2 linked regions of the Proteiniborus sp. DW1 genome follow. The protein of the gene in region 2 binds, or shares a complex with, the protein of the main gene of each other region. Links are inferred from orthologs where the notes say so. Each region holds a gene or a part of one and is shown on either strand. Other genes may lie near its edges.

Region 1 (5,253 bases), on a different replicon or contig from region 2:
CATCAAGTGGAATTATAAGATCCTCTTCAAATTTTATGTTTAAGTATTTCCTGTCACCATCTAATACTTCAACTTTTCTTAAAAACTGCCCCTCACTTAATAGTAGGGTTGGCTTATATTTTTCAAAACCATAGTCAAGCATGTTATAGCAATCATTAAACCAATTGCCATCATTTAATACAACTGCAATTAATTGCATCTCATTTCTAGTTGCACTAGCTACTAAGCATCTACCAGCAGTCTTTGTGTATCCAATTTTTACTCCATCTCCACCATTATATTTCCAAACAACATCATTTTTGTTTGAAAAATATTGATTTATTTCCCTATTTGCAATCCAATTTTTTGCTTTCGATACCTCTCTAAAAAAATCCAACTTCATTGCTTCTCTAGTGATAATTGCCATATCATATGCAGTTGAAAAATGGTTTGGATCATGTAAGCCATGTGGATTTACAAAATTCGTATTAAGAGCACCTATATCTCTAGCTTTTTCATTCATAAGATCAACGAATTTATCTACTGAACCAGATATATGCTCTGCAATAGCCACTGCAGCATCATTTCCTGATCTTAACATTAAACCATAAATCAAATCCTTTAATAAAATTTCCTCACCCTTGACTAGATAAATACTTGAACCTTCAACTCCTACAGCATTTTCCTTTACTTTAACTATTGAATCTAGATTGCCATGTTCTATTGCTAATAAGGCAGTCATAATTTTAGTTGTACTAGCCATAGGTCTCCTAAGATTATGGTTTAAAGAATATATTACTCTTCCAGTTTTTGAGTCAATCAAAACCGCACTTTCTGCACTTGGTGAAGGATAAGCAAAACCTACTAATAAGTTAACTGAAATTAAGATAACTACAACTATTTTAATTTTTCTTAGCATATTTAACAACACTCCATTAATCTAAAAATATGTTACGTCAATAGTTAGGAGCAGATTTTTCTGCCCCTAATTATTACCGCTACTTTCTGTAATTATTTGTGTGTTTTTTTCTTTAGGTTCTTTATCCTTAAATTTGTTCTGTATTCCATTTGCCATTTTTGGTATTAAGTCCAAGATACTGTTTATTATATTTGCATTTTGATCCACAGGTAGCAACTTCATGTTTCCATTACCTACTACTATAAAAGCAACTGGTTGTACAGAAACTCCTGCTCCTGTACCTCCACCAAAGGGTAACTTTTTATCACTACCTTCATTTTGCTCTTCATATTTTCCATTAGCGCAGTTAAACTCAGTACCTCCTGAAGCAAAACCAAAGCAAACCCTCGAGATAGGTATTATTATTTGCCCATCAGGAGATTGAACTGGGTCTCCAACTATTGTATTTACATCTACCATTTCTTTAATACTCTCCATTGTTGTCTTCATTAGACCTTGAATAGGATGATCTGCCATTCAATACACCGCCTTTTATAAGTACTTTTATTCCTTTTATGCTTGCAATAATAATATGGGCAAATTTAATCTTTATTATGCAGAAAAAGTCAACTTCTAAAATAGTTTCATTAAAATCTGGACATAGTTTTACACTTAAGTTTTTAACATCTTTATTACTATATAGAACATTTAAAAAAACACCCATTACAGCCCAGAGTGCCCCATAAGTTATGCCAGTAAGTGCAGCATCTCCTAGCCCAAATCTAGCATTCAAGCTTAGTGACTCTAAAATAATTTTCTCTACTATATATTGGATAATATTTCTAAATAAGCTTAGATTTTTTCTCAAATTATGGAATTGTTCAATTATATATTCTAATTCAAATCCTTTCTTCTCCTTTATTTTATAGCTTTCAACTTTTTTTTCGTCTAGCTTATACCCCTTCATATTAATTTTTGCAACCAAATCTAAGTATTCGATTTCATATTGAAATTTGAATAATCCCTTTAACAAAATTAATTTTACACCTATGGTGCTATTTTTCTTTTTTTTCATAATTATGAATTCAATATAGATCGGAATAAAAATTATAGCAATTATAATAACTATAGCAATAAGTAATATTAGTAAAAAAAAATTCAAGTATATCAACTCCATATAAAGATTAACTATCTATTTAAATATCTTTTCCAAAAAAAGAAAAATAACACAAATTTATTTTGTGTTATCGATATCTTTTATTTCACCTAAAATGTTCTCTTCTATATTGTCTTCATCAAGAGAAGGCAAAGCTTCTAATGTAGATAAACCAAAGCATTTTAAAAAATCATCAGTAGTTCCATAAATAATTGGCTTACCAGTCTTTTCAAGTCTTCCAATTTCCTTAATCAAATTTTTCTCTATTAGAGTATTTAGTGCTTTGTCGCATTTAACTCCCCTAATTATTTCTATTTCTGCTTTAGTAATAGGTTGTTTATAAGCTATAATTGATAATGTTTCAAGAGCAGCATTAGATAAGGTTTTATTAACCCTAGGAGTACATAATTTCTTTATCCATTCAAAGTGTTCAGGCCTAGTACTTAGTTGATACTTATCATTAACCTGTATAATTTGGATTCCTCTTCTATTAAAGTTAAAATCATCAATCATTTCACTCATAATTTTAGATAAAGATTGTTTATCTAACTCTAGCACATCAGATATATCATCCAATGATAAAGGGTCTCCCCAAGTAAATAATAATGCTTCTATAATAGATTTTATTTCTCTACTGTCCATAAAGTTCACCTCTAGTCTAACTCTATAAATTATTACTCTTAATTACTATATCTCCGAAATTTTTCTCTTGTACTACTTTAATTTTTTTTAATTTAATCAACTCAAGTATAGACAAAAAGATAACAACAACTCTATTTTTAGTGCTATCCTCTTTAAATAGCTCATTAAATTTGACTTTTTTCTTTTCTTTAATAACATTTTCCAGATCGTCCATGCAATCTTCTATAGTCAGCTCGTCCCTTTGTATTTCAGCTAAATTTATTTTTTTTATACTTTCCTTAGATTTATTTAGAATATTCATATATGCTAAAAATAGCTCTTTAAAGTCTATTTTTTCTAATTCAAATGAATCCTGTTCCATAAATTCTTCTAGTTCTTCTTTCTGCTTAAAAAAAATCTTACTTTGAGTATCACCTTTAGTTTTAAGGTTCTCTGCTACCAACTTAAACTTTTTATATTCTACTAGTCTTCTTACAAGCTCTTCTCTAGGGTCTGCTTCTTCCATTTCTAATTGCTCATCATCACTACTGCTTTTAGGTAGTAGCATCTTTGACTTGATTTCCAGAAGCGTTGCAGCCATGACTAAAAACTCGCTGGTCAAATTTAAATCTATACTTTGCATACCTTGAATGTATTCTATATACTGGTCTGTAATCTTAGCTATTGGTATATCGTATATATCAACTTTTTCCTTCTCTATTAAATGCATAAGTAGGTCCATTGGTCCTTCAAAAGCTTCTAACACTACTTTATATTCCATTATTATCTCCCTCTATTATAAATTGCTCCAACAATCAATTTATATAACAATATAAAATTGTTGTCAATAGACATAACCTATCATACTTTAGCAAAAAACTAGATTACAGGATATATATTATATCATATATCCTGTAATCTATTACTTAGAATTACCTAAAAACATGGTTGTGACTTTTTTAAACATATCAATAATTGAAGCCTTATTCATTCCTTCTTCTGTAACTAAGTTTACTCTACCAACTTCTTTACCATTGTTCTTTAATACAATCTCTCCAAACTTTTGTCCCTTTTCATATGGAGCATTGATTTTTTCGGGAAGTATTATCTCTTTTTCTATTTCTCTTGAATCTCCTTTTCGTATTAGAAGACTATAATCGCTTTCTGCAACTATATTTACAATGTTTCCTTTTCCTTTGGATACTTTAATTTTTTTAACAACCTCATCTTTTCTACATATAGGTAATGACTCATAGTTTGCAAATCCAAAGTCTAAGAGCTTCTTTGATTCTGAAAATCTACTATTTGATGTTGGTCCGCCCAAAACTACACTTATTAGAGACAAATTACCTCTCTTGGCTGATGCAGCAAGGCAATGACCTGCATCATTAGTTAGACCTGTTTTTAATCCATTTGCACCTTGATAATCTCGTATTAGTTTGTTTGTATTTACAAGAGTTTGAGTTACATCTTTATTTTTACCTACTTTAATATCAGTCATATATATAGTTAGCCAATCATGAATTTTAGGATGTTTCAATAGTTCTCTTGACATTAAACTAATATCATATGCAGTAGTAAGGTGTTCTGGATCAGGTAGTCCAGTTGCATTCTTAAAATGGGTATTAGTCATTCCAAGCTCCTTTGCTCTATCATTCATTCTCTGAACAAATACATCTATACTACCTGATATATGCTCTGCTAATGCTACTGCTGCATCATTTGCAGACCTTAAACAAACAGCTTTTAATAAGTCATCTAGTATCTGGGTTTCTCCAGCTTCTAGATATACTTGGCTTCCACCCATTCTTTCTGCATTAGAACTTACTTGAACTTTATCATCAAGTTTTATTTTTCCACTATCTAAATCTTCCATTGCAATTAAAAGAACCATAATTTTTGTTATACTAGCTGGGGGTAATTTCTCATGTATGTTTTTTTCAAATAAAATTTCTCCAGTTATTGCATCCAATAATATTGCTGATTTTGCCTCTAATTTAAAAGGTTCCTCAGTTTCTGCATATGAATGATTTGAAAGCGTAACTAATATCAATAAAATGGCTGTTATGCTAATTACTCTTCTATATCTTGCTAGCTTATTCATTTTATCCTCCTTTCACCTAATATTTAATTTTATATTAACCATCAATCTAATAACTTATTCAAGGGTAAAAATACAAAAAAAGGAGACTACATTTTAGTCTCCTAAGCTTATGAAAAACTACATCCTCTTTACTCCATCTGAGTCTACAATTCCATAAATTAACTTCTTTTTTTCTTTATTTTTGTCACCAATTTTTATAGCATTCTTTAACTTGGTATCAATGCCCTTAGCTTTGTCTGGATCATTATAAAGCAAATATGCTAGAACATCTCCTTTATTTACTTTATCATCAACCTTCTTATTCAAGATTATACCAGCAGCTAAATCAATGTTACTTTCCTTCGTCTCTCTTCCTGCCCCTAATGCTAGCGCACATTTTCCTATTTCTTCAGCATCAATTGACTTAATATAACCATCACAGTCACTTAATATTTCAAATTTATTGCTAGCTTTAGGTAGTAGCTCTGTATTCCTAATATAATTTACATCTCCACC
Region 2 (6,465 bases):
CATAAAAATCAAAAAGCAATCCAATCTCAACAATTTTCTCAAACATAAAATCACCAGATTCGTTTTAGTGTAAAGCTATTTGCTTGACAGTGTTATTTTATATTATAATATACTCTTTGTCAACAATAAATATTAGAAAATACTAATCAAAAATTTATTCTTCAAAAATAGCCTCTACAAAACTTACTGGGTCAAAATTTTGTAAGTCATCTATCTTTTCTCCTACTCCAACTAGTTTAACTGGCACATTCAATTCTGATTGCACAGCTAAGACTACTCCTCCCTTAGCAGTACCATCTAATTTTGTAAGTACTATACCAGTTATATCGCATGCTTCTTTAAATACTTTTGCTTGAGAAACTGCATTTTGTCCTGTAGTAGCATCTACAACCAGCAAGACTTCTTTTCTTGCATCTGGATATTCTCTTTCTACAACTCTAAATATTTTACTTAGCTCATTCATTAGATTCTTCTTATTGTGTAGCCTTCCAGCAGTATCACATATTAATACATCAGTTTTTCTAGCTTTAGCAGCTTGAATTCCATCATAAATTACTGCAGCAGGGTCTGAACCTTCTTGGTGAGCAATAATTTCTACTCCTGCTCTATTTCCCCATTCTTGTAGCTGTTCTATAGCTGCTGCCCTAAAAGTATCACCTGCAGCTATAAGCACCTTTTTACCTTCTGATTTAAGTCTCGAAGATAATTTTCCAATAGTTGTTGTTTTTCCAACACCATTTACCCCAACAACTAAGATAATAGCAGGTGAAGGTTCAATATTGAGTTTACTAGATTCAGCACTTGTAAGTACTTCTCTAAGTACTTCTTTTAAAAGTTCTCTAACTTCTGATACTTCATTAACCTTTTTTTCTTTTACTTTTTGCCTAAGCTCCTCAATAATAGCTAGGGAAGTATTAACTCCTACATCTGCAGTTATTAAAACTTCTTCTAAATCTTCAAAAAGTTCTTCTTCCACCTTCTTATATGATTTTAGTATAGAATCTACCTTTTCAGTAATGCCTTTTCTTGTTTTTGAAAGACCACTTTTTAATCTTCCAAAAAAACCAAGCTCTTCTTTTTCATTTTTTTCTACTACTAAATTCTCTTGTTCTTCTACACTAATCTCTGCAACCTCTTGTACTTCGCTTTCCTCAATACCTAGATTATATTTTAAATCTTCCTCATCTACATCAATTAGATCCTCATGTAAGTTTTCTTCTAAATCCACTTCTATTTCATCTATATCTTCAATAAAGTGTTCATCATCAGAATCAGATTTTTCGTCTAATTCTGTAATAGTAAAGTCATCAATACTATTTTTATCATCTTCTTTTTGTCTTTTCTTTCCCCACTTGAATAGATTTTTGAACATTTTTAACCTCCTGTTAACTAGCTTTCTCATCATTTTTTTCTGTTAGCTTAACCGAAATTAATTTACTAACTCCTTCTTCTTCCATAGTTATTCCATATAAGGAATCTGCACATTCCATTGTTCCTTTTCTATGTGTTATTACAATAAACTGTGTTTCTTTTGAAAATTCTCTTAAATAATCAGCATACCTATATACATTTGCATCATCAAGGGCAGCTTCTATCTCATCTAGTATGCAAAATGGTGTTGGCTTAGTTTTCAATATCGCAAATAAAAGAGCTATGGCTGTCAATGCTCTCTCTCCACCTGACAACAAGGACAAACTCTGGAGTTTTTTTCCTGGTGGTTGTGCAATTATTTCAATACCACTAGTAAGAACATTTTCTTCATCTTCCAAAAACACATCTGCCTTACCACCACCAAACAATTTCACAAAGACATCGCTGAAATTGGCTTTAATTATATCAAAGCTTTCCTTGAACTGTTGTTTCATTTTTAATTTCATATCCTTAATTACAACATCTAAAGATTCCTTTGCCTCTATCAGATCTTTCTTTTGAGCTGATAAAAATTCGTATCTTTCACTTACTTTTACAAATTCTTCAATTGAATCTAAATTTATATTTCCTAAGCTTCTTATTTTATTTTTAAGTTCCCGAATTTCATTTTGAAATCTTGTCACGTTTTCAATTTCTTTCTTGTACTTTAGTGCCATCTGATAAGTCATTTCGTATTCTTCCCACAGCTTGCTATTTATATTATCCAGCTGTAGATTATACTTTTCTTGCTTTAATTCCAGAGATGAGATACTCTTTTGTAGTTCATTAATTGTTCTATTCATTTCATTAAGCTTTTCCTGGTCTGTATAATAGGCTTGCATAAAGTTATTTCTTTCAACCTTCACTTCATCAAGCTTAATATCGTATTCCAAAAGTTCCTCTGATAGTTTCTTTTTGTCTTCAGCTAATGAATCTACTCTAGCCCTTTCTTTAGTTATTTCTTCCCTATTGTTCTCCTGCTCCATAACTTTTCTCTTAAGATCTTCTTCCAACTTAAATCGAATGCTTATATAATTATTGATCGATTCAGTTGTAGTTTTAATTTCCTGTTTCATTGTTGCTATTTTTACTTGTAGCTCTGTGTTCTCATTTATTAGACTGTCTTTTATATTTTTTTGCTTTTCAAACTCTTTAGTTAACTCTTCTATTTTTATTTGTATCAGCTTAGCTTTTTCATCTAAGTCTATTATTTCGCTTTCTAAATCGCTAATATCAACATTTGAAGTATAATTTTCATTTGAAAGCTGGTTTTGTTCCCTCATATATTTTTTTATCAATGTATCATTTCTCTCATTGTCCGTAATAAACTGATTATACTTATTTTCTAATTTAACCAATGTAACATTGATATTATTAATTTCATTATCAATATCTAAAATTCTAGTTTCTAACTCAGCTTTTTCTTTCTGATAATCCTGTATTTTTTTGATAATGTTTGAATAGTTACTATTTAACTCCTTTAATTCTTCTTCTAGTTCATTTATCTGTCTATCTCTTCCTAATATATTTGTATTACTAGAATTAAAGCTTCCACCTGTCATCGAACCCCCAGGGCTAAGTATTTCACCATCGAGAGAGACTATTTTATATTGATGCCCAGTTTGTTTTGAAAGTATGATTCCATCGTCTAAGGTTTCCACTATTAACACTCTGCCTAGTAAGTTTTCAAATATAGTATTGTAATCACTATGAAAATTAATTAATTCTGATGCAACTCCTATAAAACCTTTACATTGTATTCTACCTTTTTCTGCTATACTTAATCCCCTAGCTTTCATAGAAGAAATAGGCAAAAATGTCACTCTTCCAAGCTTATTCTTTTTTAAGAAATCAATTATAACTTTGGCATCTTCTTGAGTTTCTGTAACTATATTTTGCAGTGATGATCCTAAAGCTACTTCAATAGCCCTTTCATATCGCTTGTCTACTCTAATAAGTTCAGCAACTACTCCTTTTACACCTTTCCCTAGTTTTTTATCACTTTTACATGCTATTAGAGTATTTTTTACACTTTTATAATAGCCTTCATATTCATCCTTCATTTCAAGAAGCAATTTCAAGTTTGATAATTTCCCATGAATTTGACCCTTTATATTATCAGCATTAGACTTTAATGCTTCTTGTTCCCTTGTAATTTGCTCCCTAATAATTACTTTTTCTTTTTTTTCTCTATTCAGTTCCTCTAAGCTACTTTTATATTTAGTTAATTCTTCAGAAATGCTATTAGCTAGCTTACTATTTTCTTCACTCTGCAATCTAATACTCTTAATATCATGTTCTATTTGCTCTATTCTTTTATTGATACTTTTACTAAATGTAGATATGCTATTTAATTTGCTTTTTCTATCTGCAATTTGGTTTAGGTATTGAACTAAATCTCCCTTCTTATTCTCAATGCTATCTTCTGTTTCTTTCATACTATTGATTAGACTATCTAATTCTAGAGCCTTATTTTTTAGTTGTTTATTCAAAGCCTCAGTTTCTTTTTCGAGCTCCTGTTTATAGTTTAATTCTTCATTTTCTTTTTTATTTGAATCCTCAATTTGCTTTTTAGTTAACTCTATTTCACTTAAAAGTCTTTCTGTTTCTTTTTCTAGATAAAATATTCTTTCTCTACTTAGCTTCAATTCACCTTCATGTTTTTCAATTGTATTTTGAGTTGAATATTTTGAACTTTGAAGCTCCTCTATTTTTGCATCCATTTTATCTATTTCATTTTTTACCTTATTATATTTATTTTCAAAAGCATTTCTTTTTTCCTCGTTATATTTAAGTTGTGAAATAACTAACTCTCTTTGGGCTTCTAAATGGCTTATTTCTTCTTTTAATCTATCGTACTCTCTAACAAAAAGACTAACTTCTAAATCCTTTAGATTTTCTGAAAGCAATAGATATTCCTTTGCTTTTTCTGATTGATTTTGCAAAGGCCCAATTTGGTTTTCAAGTTCACTTATAATATCATTTATTCTTAATAAATTTTCCTTTGTCTTCTCTAATTTTTTTTCTGCTTCTTCCTTCCTAGTCTTATACTTTACTATTCCAGCTGCTTCCTCAAATATCATCCTTCTATCTTCGGATTTTGTACTTAATATTTCATCTATTCTACCTTGTCCAATAATTGAATATCCATCTTTACCAACACCTGTATCCATAAAAAGTTCTCTTACATCCTTTAGTCTGCATGAGTTTTTATTGATATAATATTCACTTTCACCTGACCTAAATACTCTACGTGTAACACTAACTTCTGTATAGTCTATGGGGAGACTTCCATCTTTGTTGTCTAATACTAATGTTACCTCTGCAAATCCAGTAGGTTTTCTGTTATTGGTACCAGAGAAAATAACATCCTCCATTTTACTTCCTCTTAATGTTTTTGCACTTTGTTCACCTAGAACCCAACGTAAAGCATCTGAAACATTACTTTTTCCGCTTCCATTGGGTCCTACAACAGCTGTAATACCGCCCTTAAATTCAATTTCAGTTTTATCTGCAAAGGATTTAAAGCCCTGAATCTCAATTTTTTTAAGATACAAATCCACACACCTCAATTCCTAGGAATAATAACATAATCTGAATTAATAGCTTTTATTGAGGGATTCTTTAGATGTCTAGCTTAGGACAAGCAGACCTTTTTTTAATAAGTACTTTTTTGTAAGCTCTTTTACTTCAACCCTATGTTTTATGCCTTCATTTACTATAAAAAAATAATCCTTGCTAATATCTTCAGCCATAACCTTTACTTTTTTAATACCATATCTTTCTTCTAAATATATTAAATTAGATGATCTTTGACCTACAAAGTTTGATATCTCTTTTTTATTTATATATACTTGAATAGATTTATTTATTTTTTGAATATTAGCAAAGAGAATCTCTAGATATTCTCTATAAATCCTTCCCTCAACAAGTTGTCTAAAAGCGGGATGAAAAGGTCCAGCTATTACATCCTTATTTTCTGCAATATTATCAGTAGGTTGTAATCCAATTCTAATAACATTTATATCATTGTAATTAAATAACATCAACAAATCAACACATATTCTTATAGCCTCATCTAAGGACAAAGGAATATAAGTCCCCTCTTTATATTTCTTTTCGAGAAATGTTTCTTTGATAACTAATGTAGGATATATGCGCACGATGCTAGGTTTTAGGTTAATAAGTTGTTTTGCAGTAAAAACTTCCTTTTCATAGTCGCTTCCCGGAAGACCAGTCATCATTTGCAAACCAAGTATAAATCCATGTTTCCTAATTAATTTTGATGCATTTGCTACATCTGTATCACTATGACCTCTATAACTATTTTGTAGAACATCCGGACACATTGATTGGACTCCTAGTTCAATAATATCAACATTATATTGTTTCAATAAATCTAGTCTCATGCCATCTATATAATCAGGTCTTGTGGATAGGCGAATCCTATTTATTAGACCTCTTTTCTTATAGTCACAAGCTATATCTAAAAGCTCTCTTTGAATATCCATATCAATTCCTGTGAAACTGCCCCCAAAAAAAGCTATTTCTAGCTTTTCGTTAGTTTCAGGAATAGTACTTAAATAGGTGTCAATAGTATCTCTTATACTATGTGTATCAAAATTAGCTTTACTCTGCGCTATTTTTCTCTGATTACAAAAAATGCAGTCATGAGGACATCCGATATGAGGAACAAATATTGGAATTATATGATGTCTAATGCTCATTTTCTTTTTCCATTCTTTCTAGTGCTATTTTAGCTGCATTTTGCTCTGCTTCCTTTTTACTTTTTCCTAAACCCTTTCCTAAAGTTTTATTTCTTACTACAACTTCAGTATGGAATACTTTGTTATGATCTGGTCCTTCCTCAGAAATTATTTTATACTCTATTTTGGATTTAGTTTTTTTCTGTAAAATTTCTTGAAGTTGTGTCTTATAATCTATAAATAACTCTCTTCCATTAACTGCATTTTCAATGATCCCTGTCATAAATTTTAACACAAAAGCTTTTGCATTGCTGAATTTTCCATCTAAGTAAATTGAACCTATTAAAGC

What was found. Proteins that work in one complex are often made in the same cells at the same time.
Region 1: the proteins of smc (region 2) and DW1_RS08780 are in contact, whole or in part, in a crystal structure (PDB 3ZGX), measured with the Bacillus subtilis proteins. The link is inferred for Proteiniborus sp. DW1 from one-to-one orthologs.

Annotation. Positions count from the first base shown.
Region 1 is NZ_FMDO01000034.1:56,895-62,147, reverse strand. The notes cover bases 1,567-4,498. They hold DW1_RS08780 (segregation and condensation protein A), read right to left. Parts: upstream 3,436-4,498; coding sequence 2,698-3,435; downstream 1,567-2,697. Other genes in these bases: DW1_RS08775 (D-alanyl-D-alanine carboxypeptidase family protein), read right to left, coding at 3,577-4,498; scpB (SMC-Scp complex subunit ScpB), read right to left, coding at 2,112-2,675; DW1_RS08790 (DUF2953 domain-containing protein), read right to left, coding at 1,567-1,952. In the rest of the region: DW1_RS08800 (D-alanyl-D-alanine carboxypeptidase family protein), read right to left, coding at 1-898; ytfJ (GerW family sporulation protein), read right to left, coding at 965-1,414; more of DW1_RS08790, read right to left, coding at 1,362-1,566; more of DW1_RS08775, read right to left, coding at 4,499-4,758; DW1_RS08770 (pyrimidine-nucleoside phosphorylase), read right to left, coding at 4,876-5,253. UniProt on the Bacillus subtilis protein: Participates in chromosomal partition during cell division. May act via the formation of a condensin-like complex containing Smc and ScpB that pull DNA away from mid-cell into both cell halves.
Region 2 is NZ_FMDO01000037.1:4,158-10,622, forward strand. What follows is about bases 1,186-5,329. They hold smc (chromosome segregation protein SMC), read right to left. Parts: upstream 4,968-5,329; coding sequence 1,386-4,967; downstream 1,186-1,385. Other genes in these bases: DW1_RS09495 (elongator complex protein 3), read right to left, coding at 5,043-5,329. Outside these bases: YlxM family DNA-binding protein, read right to left, coding at 1-46; signal recognition particle-docking protein FtsY, read right to left, coding at 155-1,018; more of DW1_RS09495, read right to left, coding at 5,330-6,137; rnc (ribonuclease III), read right to left, coding at 6,127-6,465. UniProt on the Bacillus subtilis protein: Required for chromosome condensation and partitioning.